DNA from 2 places in the Rhodococcus sp. NPDC003382 genome. Region 2 is predicted to be linked to the other one. Evidence: riboswitches for the same ligand, from Rfam matches in the RefSeq annotation. Region 2 holds a riboswitch; the other holds the start of a gene.
What was found. Region 2 has a riboswitch for cobalamin ahead of ACWDUD_RS28205 (ABC transporter substrate-binding protein). Riboswitches for the same ligand answer to the same signal wherever they lie in the genome.
Positions count from the first base shown of each region.

Region 1: another riboswitch for cobalamin. It lies ahead of metE (5-methyltetrahydropteroyltriglutamate--homocysteine S-methyltransferase); the one in region 2 lies ahead of ACWDUD_RS28205 (ABC transporter substrate-binding protein).

Region 1 is NZ_JBSFRH010000035.1:41,166-46,161, forward strand. It holds gene ACWDUD_RS21735 (hypothetical protein) at 215-832, opposite strand; gene ACWDUD_RS21740 (hypothetical protein) at 887-1,474, shown strand; cobalamin riboswitch at 2,242-2,449, shown strand; gene metE (5-methyltetrahydropteroyltriglutamate--homocysteine S-methyltransferase) at 2,603-4,882, shown strand.
Region 2 is NZ_JBSFRH010000066.1:2,743-7,738, forward strand. It holds gene ACWDUD_RS28200 (FecCD family ABC transporter permease) at 1-572, opposite strand, end outside; gene ACWDUD_RS28205 (ABC transporter substrate-binding protein) at 635-1,540, opposite strand; cobalamin riboswitch at 1,622-1,756, opposite strand; gene ACWDUD_RS28210 (O-succinylhomoserine sulfhydrylase) at 1,778-3,001, opposite strand; gene ACWDUD_RS28215 (rhodanese-like domain-containing protein) at 2,998-3,408, opposite strand; gene ACWDUD_RS28220 (nuclear transport factor 2 family protein) at 3,458-3,889, opposite strand; gene ACWDUD_RS28225 (FAD-dependent oxidoreductase) at 4,183-4,996, shown strand, end outside.

The sequences.
Region 1 (4,996 bases), on a different contig from region 2:
GGGCCAGGGGGGTGAGATGACCCGTCGAACCTGCACCAGCCCGCACCGGCGAAGGGATGTCCGGATGACGGAGCATGCCCACCTGCCACCGAGGATGTTCGAGACTGCCAGCGACCTCGCAACATCGCCGTATCCACCGGCGCCCGGAGGCTACCGCGACTACAGGGGGATCGACCGAGCGCATCGCCGTGCACCGACAGGACTGACGAAGCGATCACCGATGCGGTGCTACCGACAGTGCGGCCCGGACACGGTGCAGATCCAGGCTCTGCTGATCTTCCAGATCCCGTGCTCGGCCACGAGCGGGACGACGGCGCCGGCGCCGGGCGCGACGGTGATGGCCTGCGCAGCGCCGCCGGGAGGCACCGGTGCCCACCACCGAGACCACCAGAGCCTGCACACCATCCGGTACGACACTGATGGCGCGTAAGGTCGCCTCGCCCGTGTGCGCTACCTGCTGGACAGGATCAGGTGTCTCGACAGTGGCGCCTTCGAACAGACGCACGCGCGTATTCAGATCCAGGTCGTAGTCGAACGCGGCAGCCAGCATCTCGGTGACCTGCTCCGCAGAGGGAATCGTGGAGGCGGGCAACTCAAGAGACGAGTGCGCCGGTGGGGACGTTTCTGCAGAAGTGGAGGCGGGCACTGTGGCCGGCGAGCCCGGATCGGTGCTGCACCCGCAGAACGCAACAACTCCGACGAGGGCGGCAGCGATGCTGCTCAGCAGGCGTGCTGTCACGGAAGGGTCCTTGCTGGTGTGCGGTGTCGAACAGGGTCGAGACGCCAGGATATCGATGCCGATCGCGCCAGGCTCGGCGTCGAGCCCGCCCATACCTCCAGGACAGCAACTTGTTCAGCGTGCAGCTACGGCAGTGATACTGGCTGCGTGAGCATCACACGGTGTGACGAAGTGACAGCGGCGCGCTGGATCGAACAGCGCCCCGAGGACTGGAGGCGACTCGCCGCACGGGGCCCGGCCTGTTTCGACAGATATGCGCGTCTACGGATCATCCCGGACCCGAGCTACCCGGGACAAAAGGAAAGTGAGATCCCCGCCGACCCAGCTGCCGTGCACGACACGGACCAGATCGGTGTCGTACTGGCCGAATTGGCCCGGTACACCGGAACACCGGATGATTGCTACTTCCTGGTCTGGGACGGGTGGCCGAGCTTTCGCCCTGACGATCCGATGCCGAAGGTGTCGATCCCGAACCGCGACTACTTCCTGTTCCACGGCACCCTCGCAGACTTCCCCGACTGGAACAGCCAAATCGAGGCGCTCCTCGACGACATCGAGGCGCCGACGCCGGCGTTCGTGTGGCCGGCCGATCGGGCCTGGTGTGTGACCTGCGACGTCGATCCACATTTCGCCACGATCGGCGGATCCGCCGAGGCGATCGACACGATCGTGGCCTTGCGGGAGGTCGATGTCGTCGAGGACGACCCTGATCGGGAGCCGCCGTACTACTGCTGACGACCCGAGATCGTCTGCCGCGTTGCGGTGATGCTGAATGTCGTCGTCGCCCGGACAAGTATTCGTCGGACATGCGCTGGTTCTGCACAGCTATGGATGTCGATCGCGGGACTCCCGCACCGTCCAGAAACGAAAAATGCGTTCACCTGGCAGTTCAGCGTCGATGGTGCGTAAACGGAAATTTACGACACCCATCCCGCAGAAACCGTGAGTGACCACGACGCAGGGGCCAACGAGCCCGGTTCACCCACGTTCTCTCGATGCTTGTCGAGATGCAGCGAAGATGAGCGAGATGGGCGGGGCAGATTAACTGGGCCGACCGCAGCTTTATAAAGCTTCTGAGCTGCGGTTTCCCGGAATGAAACCTTGACTGGCGCCTCGTCTCACCGAGACTCTGTCAGTCTGTAGCGGCGTGTCCTGTCAATCTTCACTGCATCTCGACAATGCTGGCGAGATGCAGCGCAGATCAACGTGAGACCAGACGGATTGACTGGATGATCGGGCTCGCGAACGGACCGACCTGCGGTTTCTCTGAGAGCATCCGGGGTCTCACTGAATGTGTACCGCTTGACACCATGCTCGCTTCACAGCCGAAACGGAATCGGTCCCCTCGCCAGTACATCGATCGCTCCGCGAATTAGATGAGTTCGACACGACCGCGGTCGCCGTAAGGAGGTGCGTGTGTGTCCACTGCCTGATGGGGGTTATGCGGGGTTATATAGTCGACGCTGCGAGCGGTTCGCCGTGCCTGTCGTGAGGAGCCCCGAAGACAACGCACGCGCGTCGAAGCACCCTGCCGGGTGCGAGAGGGAACCCGGTGTGACTCCGGGACTGTCCCGCAGCGGTATGCAGGAACGACCGCCGTCATCAGCACTGGAACCCAACCGGTTCCGGGAAGCGACGGCCAGTAGGTTCCCGTCCGGACACGGATGTGGAGCGCCTGCGAGTCCGAAGACCTGCCGATCGTGTCGGACACGCCGTGTCCGACGGTATGCCACCTCGTGGAATGGGTGCGCGACCTGATCGGCAAACCCTTCGAACCGGGTTCGAAGCAGGGGCTCGTATCGGTGATTCGTGCGCTCGTCGGGTGGTATGTCATCAGCGACGAACACCGGAGAACCACCCCTGATGTCTGTATCGACAGCACCTTTCACGGCCACCGTGCTCGGCTCCGCACGTATCGGCCCCCACCGCGAACTGAAGAAGGCGATCGAGGCCTACTGGTCCGGCCGCATGGAACGACCAGCTCTCGAAGCCGTCGCCGCGCAACTACGCGCGGACACGTGGACCAGGCAACGCACCGCGGGCCTCGACTCGATCCCGGTCGGCACCTTCTCCCTCTACGATCACGTGCTCGACACCGCCTTCATGCTCGGTGCCGTACCCGAGCGGGTCGCCGGAATCCGCAACGACCTCGATCGCTACTTCGCAGCCGCCCGCGGTACCGCGGCCGTCGCGCCGCTCGAGATGACCAAATGGTTCGACACCAACTACCACTATCTGGTGCCCGAGATCGGACCGGACACCGTGTTCCGGCTCGACGCCACCCGTCTGCTCGCCGAGCTCACCCAGGCCCACACGCTGGGGGTTCCGGCACGCCCGGTGGTGCTCGGCCCGATCACATTCCTGAAACTGAGCAAACCCGTCGACGGCCAGGGCCCGCTGCTCGACCGGATCGGCGAATTGGTTCCGCTGTACGCGGCCCTGCTCGGCCGGCTGCGCGACGCCGGAGCCTCCTGGGTACAGATCGACGAACCGGCCCTGGTCACCGACCTCGACGACACCGATCTCGACGTGGTGACCGCCGTGTACCAGCGGCTCGGTGAGGTCCGGCACCGCCCGGCGATTCTCGTCGCTTCCTACTTCGGGCAGCTCGGCCCGGCCCTTCCGCGGCTCGCCCGCACGGCGATCGACGGAATCGCGATCGACCTGGCCAGCGGTCCTCCGGATTCGCTCACCGACGTTCCGGAGTTGGCCGGCAAACTGGTGGTTGCCGGCATCGTCGACGGCCGCAACATCTGGCGCAACGACCTCGAGCAGTCCCTCACCACCCTCATCGGGCTGCGCGATCAGGCAGCCGCGGTGGCAGTGTCGACGTCCTGCTCGCTGCTGCACGTGCCGTACACCGTCGCCGCCGAAACCCGGCTGGACAAATCCTTGCGCTGCTGGCTGGCGTTCGGTGCGGAGAAGGAACGCGAGGTGGTCACGCTCGCGACCGCCCTGGACGAGGGGCGTGACGCCGTCGCCGACGAGCTGGCGTCCTCACGGACCGCCGCCGCGGTGCGACGCAGCGACCCTCGCCTCCACGATGCCCGGGTCCGGGAAGAGCTCGCTGCGCTCGGACCCGACCGCGGCCGCAGCACACCGGCGGCCGAACGACGTGGCATCCAGCAGGAGCGTCTTCGATTGCCCGTCCTGCCGACCACCACGATCGGCTCGTACCCGCAGACGTCCCGGATCCGTGTCGCGCGCGCGGACCTGCGCGCCGGCCGCATCGAACAAGCCGAGTACGTGCACCGGATGCGTGCCGAGATCGACGACGTCATTGCGCTGCAGGAAGAGCTGGGCCTCGACGTGCTCGTGCACGGTGAACCCGAACGCAACGACATGGTGCAGTATTTCGCCGAGCAACTCGACGGCTTCTTCGCCACCGACAACGGTTGGGTCCAGTCCTACGGAACCCGGTGCGTGCGACCGCCGATCCTGTACGGCGACGTCACCCGCAACAGCCCGATGACCGTCGACTGGATCACCTTCGCGCAGTCCTGCACCGACAAGCCGGTCAAGGGCATGCTCACCGGGCCGGTGACGATCCTCGCCTGGTCGTTCGTACGCGACGACCAACCACTGGCCGACACCGCCGATCAGGTGGCGCTCGCCATCCGACAGGAGACGATCGACCTCGAGACGGCAGGAGTCGGGATAATCCAGGTCGACGAGCCGGCACTGCGCGAGCTACTGCCGTTGCGTGCCGCGGACAAGGACGAGTACCTCACTTGGTCGGTGGGCGCATTCCGGCTCGCGACATCGGGCGTCGGCGACGACACGCAGATCCACACCCACCTGTGCTATTCCGAGTTCGGTGAAGTGATCGACGCGATCGCCGGGCTCGATGCCGACGTCACCTCCATCGAGGCGGCCCGCTCGCACATGGAGATCCTCACGGATCTGGACGCCGCCGGGTTCAACGTCGGTGTCGGCCCGGGTGTGTACGACATCCATGCGCCGCGGGTTCCGAGTGTCGAGGAGATCGCGTCGCTGCTGCGCAAGGCGCTGGCTGCGGTGCCGGCAGAGCGCTTGTGGGTCAACCCGGACTGCGGGCTCAAGACCCGCGGACCGGCAGAGGTCAAGGAGTCGTTGGCAAACATGGTCGCTGCGGCCAGGGCCGTGCGCACCGAGATTCTGTGACGGACACGCGATGAACCGGTGGCCCGGACCGGGCTGATGCCGATCCGGGCCACCGGTGCCGTCGGTAACGATCCTCAGCGCCTCACTCGCCGTGCCTGCGCGAGGACCGCGAAG
Region 2 (4,996 bases):
ACGATCACGTAGGGCAGGATTGTCAGGACGTCGGACCAGCCGTCGGTGGACAGGCGACCGAGCATCCACGAATACACCTGACGCAGCGTGTCGTCGTGCAGCTGCATGAAGAACGTCTGGATGGCGTTGGCGAACGCAGCGACGGCCACACCGGCGAGGATGATGACCACTTCGGTGCGCCCGGTGCCGACGGAGCGTCCGAGCATGTACGTGGCGGCCACCGCGAGCAAACCGCCTGCGAATGCGGCCATGGGCACCCCGGCGAATCCGGCTGCGCCGCCGACGACGATGGCGAGGGTCGCCCCGAGACCCGCACCGCTCGACACTCCGAGAAGGTAGGGGTCGGCGAGCGGATTGCGGAACACGCCCTGGTAGGCGGCTCCGGCGATCGCGAGCATCGCGCCGACCACGGCACCGAGAACCACGCGCGGCATGCGGATGTTCCACAGGATCGCCTGCTGGCGCGTGGACAACCCGGAGTCGACGTCGACGAACGGCAGCGCATCGGCCATGTCGAGCAGGACGCCGCGCGCGGTGAGCCCCGCGGGACCGACCAGGATCCCGAGGAGCATCGCGGCGAGGAGAACGAGCGCCGCGCCACCCAGCACGAGGGCGCGGCGGCGCGGCGTCGATGTCACGGTGTGGGCTGGGCTGCCGGTGCTGCCGCGACGATCGCGGCGAGTTCGCGCACGAGATCCACGACGCGCGGACCCCATCGGCTGGCGATGTCCTCGTCGAGGACGTAGACGCGACCGTCGCGCACGGCGCTGAGTTCGTTCCAGCCGGCGCGCGCGGCGACGACTTCCGGCGTCACGCCGCAGCATTGCCCGTCGGCGAGGAACACGACGTCGGGGTTCTGTTCGAGGATGAACTCGTTCGACAGCTGCGGGTAGCCGTCGCCACCGGTGGCGATGGACCTGAGGCCGAGCATCCCGTAGATCTGCCCGATGTAGGTGTCGTCGGTGACGCTGTAGAAGGTGTTGTCGAGCTCGTGGTAGTAGGTGAGCGGAGTTTCCCGTTCGGGGAGGCCGGCGAGGGTCTCGTCGATGTCCGTCTTCATCTGCGCGACGAGTTCGGCCGCTTCGCCGACGTGTCCGGTGGCGGCGCCGAGCTGCTCGATCTGGTCGTAGGTGTCGTCCAAGTCCTCTGCGGCCGGAAGGATCAGGGTTTCGACCCCGGCCTGTTCGAGTCCGGCGACGAGATCCGCCGTGTCGGCGTTGGAGACCACCAGGTCGGGTTCGTATCCGAGGATCGCCTCGACGTTGGGGGTGAAGCCCGACAGGTCGGTGACGGGTGCCTCGGCCGGGTAGTCGGACCGGTCGTCGACGGCGATCACCTGGTCGCCCGCGCCGATGGCGTAGAGCATCTCGGTGCTGGTCGGGCTCAACGACACGATGGCCTGCGGGACGTCGGCGGAAGCCGAGTCGGTCTCACCGGCGGGTGAGGTGTCGTCGCCACCGGAGCACCCGGCGGCGAAGAGGGCGAATACCGTGATGCCGGCGGCGCACAACCGTCGGGTGTTGTCGAGGGGCACAGCCATCCTCCGTTGCTCGGAGGACGAAAACAGCACGGCTGCAACGGATGCGTTGCGGCACGCCACCGTCCTTCGTCCGAGGACCAGTACGTACGGCCCGCGACGCCGGCTGACCTGGCTCCCCCGAGGTACGGGATTCACAGTTGCGGGACAGCGCCGGACTCGCACCGGCTTCACCGAAAACGCAGCGGGTGCCCTGTCGGCGTGACAGGACACCCGCAGCGTAGCCCACGGCTTACCAGCTCAGGACAGCGCCTGCTGGAGATCCTCGAGGAGATCCTGGGGATCCTCCAGTCCCACGGACAGGCGCACCACCCCGTCTGCCAGGCCGATCGCGGCGCGTCCTTCCGGGCCCATCGCGCGGTGCGTCGTCGTCGCCGGGTGCGTGATGAGCGACTTCGCGTCACCGAGGTTGTTGGAGATGTCGACGATCCGCAGCTTGTTGAGCAGCTCGAACGCCTTCTTCTTGCCTTCGCCCTCGGCGGCGGCGAGCTCGAAGGTGACGACGGTTCCGCCGCCGCTCATCTGCGACCGGGCGAGTTCGTACTGCGGATGCGATTCGAGGTACGGGTACTTGACCCAGTTCACCGCGTCCTGCGTCTCGAGGAACCGGGCGATTTCGAGCGCGGTGTCCACCGAGCGCTGCACGCGCAGCGGCATCGTCTCGAGGCCCTTGAGCAGCGTCCAGGCGTTGAACGGGCTCAGCGCCGGACCGGTGTGGCGGATGAGCTGCTGCACGGGCCCGTCGATGTAGTCCTTCGGGCCGAGGATGGCACCGCCGAGCACGCGGCCCTGGCCGTCGATGTGCTTGGTGCCGGAGTAGACGATGATGTCGGCGCCGAGGTCGAGGCTGCGCTGCAGCAGCGGGGTGGCGAACACGTTGTCCAGCACCACTTTCGCGCCGGCAGCGTGTGCCATCTCCGAGACCTTGCGGACGTCGACGAGGGTCTGCATCGGGTTCGACGGGGTCTCGAAGAACACCGCGGTGGTCGGCACCGACAGTGCCTGCTCCCACTGGTCGAGGTCCTCGCCGTCGACGAACACGGTCTCCACACCCCACCGGGGCAGGATCTCGTTGCACACCACGAAGCACGAACCGAACAGGCTGCGGGCCGCGACGAGGCGGTCGCCCTGGCCGAGCAGCGCACCGAGCGCGGTGAACACCGCGGACATGCCGCTGGCGGTGGCATACGCGCCTTCCGCGCCGTCGAGCAGCCGCAGCCGCTCCTCGAACATCTTCACGGTCGGGTTGCCGTACCGGGAGTAGACGAAGTGGTCGACCTCACCGGTGAAGGCCTGCTCGGCGGCCTCGGCCGATTCGTACACGAAGCCGGAGTTGAGGTACAGCGCCTCGGAGGTCTCCTCGAATCCGGAGCGCAGCAGGCCGCCGCGGACACCGACCGTGGCAGGGCGCACCGAATCGGGCAGTGGCCGCTGGAACGCGCCACCCTGGGGAGTTGCACTCACGACTGCCTCCACGGCAGGCCCGCGGCCCGCCAGCCCTGGGCGCCGCGATGACCCTCGGGGTCGAGGGCGCCTTCGAATCCTTCGAGAACGTTGTAGGACGGGGTCAGGCCCGCAGCGGTCGCCGCGACGGCGGCACCGATGGAACGCTGCCCCGAGCGACACAGGAAGACGACCGGCCCTTTTTCGATGCCGGCCTCGCGCAGTTCGTCGACGAACCGGGGGTTGGGCGCACCGTTCGGGTAGCCGACCCATTCGACGAAGACGGTGCGGCGACCGATGGACGAGGTCTCGGGGACCCCGACGTACTTCCACTCGGCGTCGGTACGCACATCGACGAGCACGGCATCCGGGTTTTCCTGCAGCAGCTCCCAGGCTTGCTGCGGCGTTATATCACCTGCGTAGCTCACCGCACCAGCTTTCCACAGACGTGTCGGGGCCTGCGAGGCGGGCGGGGAATCAGGCGGTGCAGATCCGCCAGTCGCCGTCGACGCGCGTCAACGACCAGACGACCGTGTCCTGCTCTCCGTCGACGGTGGTGCGGGTCTCGACGCGGCCCCGGTCTCCCTCGATGTCGACGGTGCCGAACTTGTCGATCGTGGCCTCCCCGTCGACGTCGGCGAGCGGAGCCTGATCGGCGGGCAGCTCGGCGCAGCGAAGCCGCGTCATCGCATCGTCGTCGTCGGCGTTGTGCGCTCGCACGTAGTCGTCGACCGTCCGGGACACCAGATCGGAGTCGCTCAGGGACTCGTCGGACGGTCCGAAGACCTGCCCGGCGACGACGACGAGGATGAGCACGACCACGACGGCGAGGGCCCCGAGGAACGGTCCGGCGGTGCTGCGTTCGGGCTCGTCGGGGTCCGGTTCGGGTGCGGGTCGCTTGTCTGCCATGCCCCCGATCCTAGGTGGAGGTCGATTGCCGCCGGTCGGGGCGCATTTGCCTCAATAAACCCTCTCGAGGTAGGAATTGGTTCATGGCCTACGCACACCTCGTTCGACGTCTCGCCGTCGACCTCTGTCGTGTGTCTGCCCATATGTGTTGTCGCTGAAGCGATTCCCCACCCAGCTGCGTTCTGCACGCACTCGCCGCCCGTCTGCCGCGGCACCGTGTCGGCCCATCAGAGGGCAACCTAAATTAAGCTGAATCACGTCCGTCCGTTCTCCGAAGAGGTAGTTGACCCCTGATGACCGATCAGACTCGTCCCCTTCGCGTCGCCATCGTCGGTGCCGGCCCCGCCGGTATCTACGCCGCCGATGCGCTCATGAAGTCCGACACTGCGCAGGATCCCGGGGTCAGCATCGACCTGTTCGAACGCATGCCGGCGCCGTTCGGCCTGATCCGCTACGGCGTGGCCCCGGACCACCCGCGCATCAAGGGCATCATCACCGCCCTGCACAAGGTGCTCGACAAGCCGCAGGTCCGCCTGCTCGGCAACCTCGACTACGGCACCGACTTCACCCTCGAGGACCTCAAGCGGTTCTACGACGCGGTGATCTTCTCCACCGGCGCCAACGCCGACCGGGCCCTGAACATCCCCGGCATCGACCTCGACGGCAGCTACGGCGCCGCCGACTTCGTGTCCTGGTACGACGGCCACCCGGACGTGCCGCGCGAGTGGCCGCTCGAGGCCGAGAAGGTCGCGGTGCTCGGCGTCGGCAACGTCGCCCTCGACATCGCCCGGGTGCTCGCCAAGACCGGCGACGAACTGCTGCCGACCGAGATCCCGCCGAACGTCTACGAGGGCCTGAAGAAGAACAAGGCCGTCGAGGTGCACGTCTTCGGTCGCCGCGGCCCGGCGCAGGCCAAGTTCACCCCGCTCGAGCTGCGCGAACTCGACCACTCGCCCACCATCGAGGTCATCGTCGATCCGGAGGACATCGAGTACGACGAGGGCTCCGAGCTCGCGCGCCGCAACTCCAAGCAGGTCGACATGGTCGCCAACACCCTGCAGGACTGGGCGATCCGCGACGTGGGCGACCGCCCGCACAAGCTGTTCC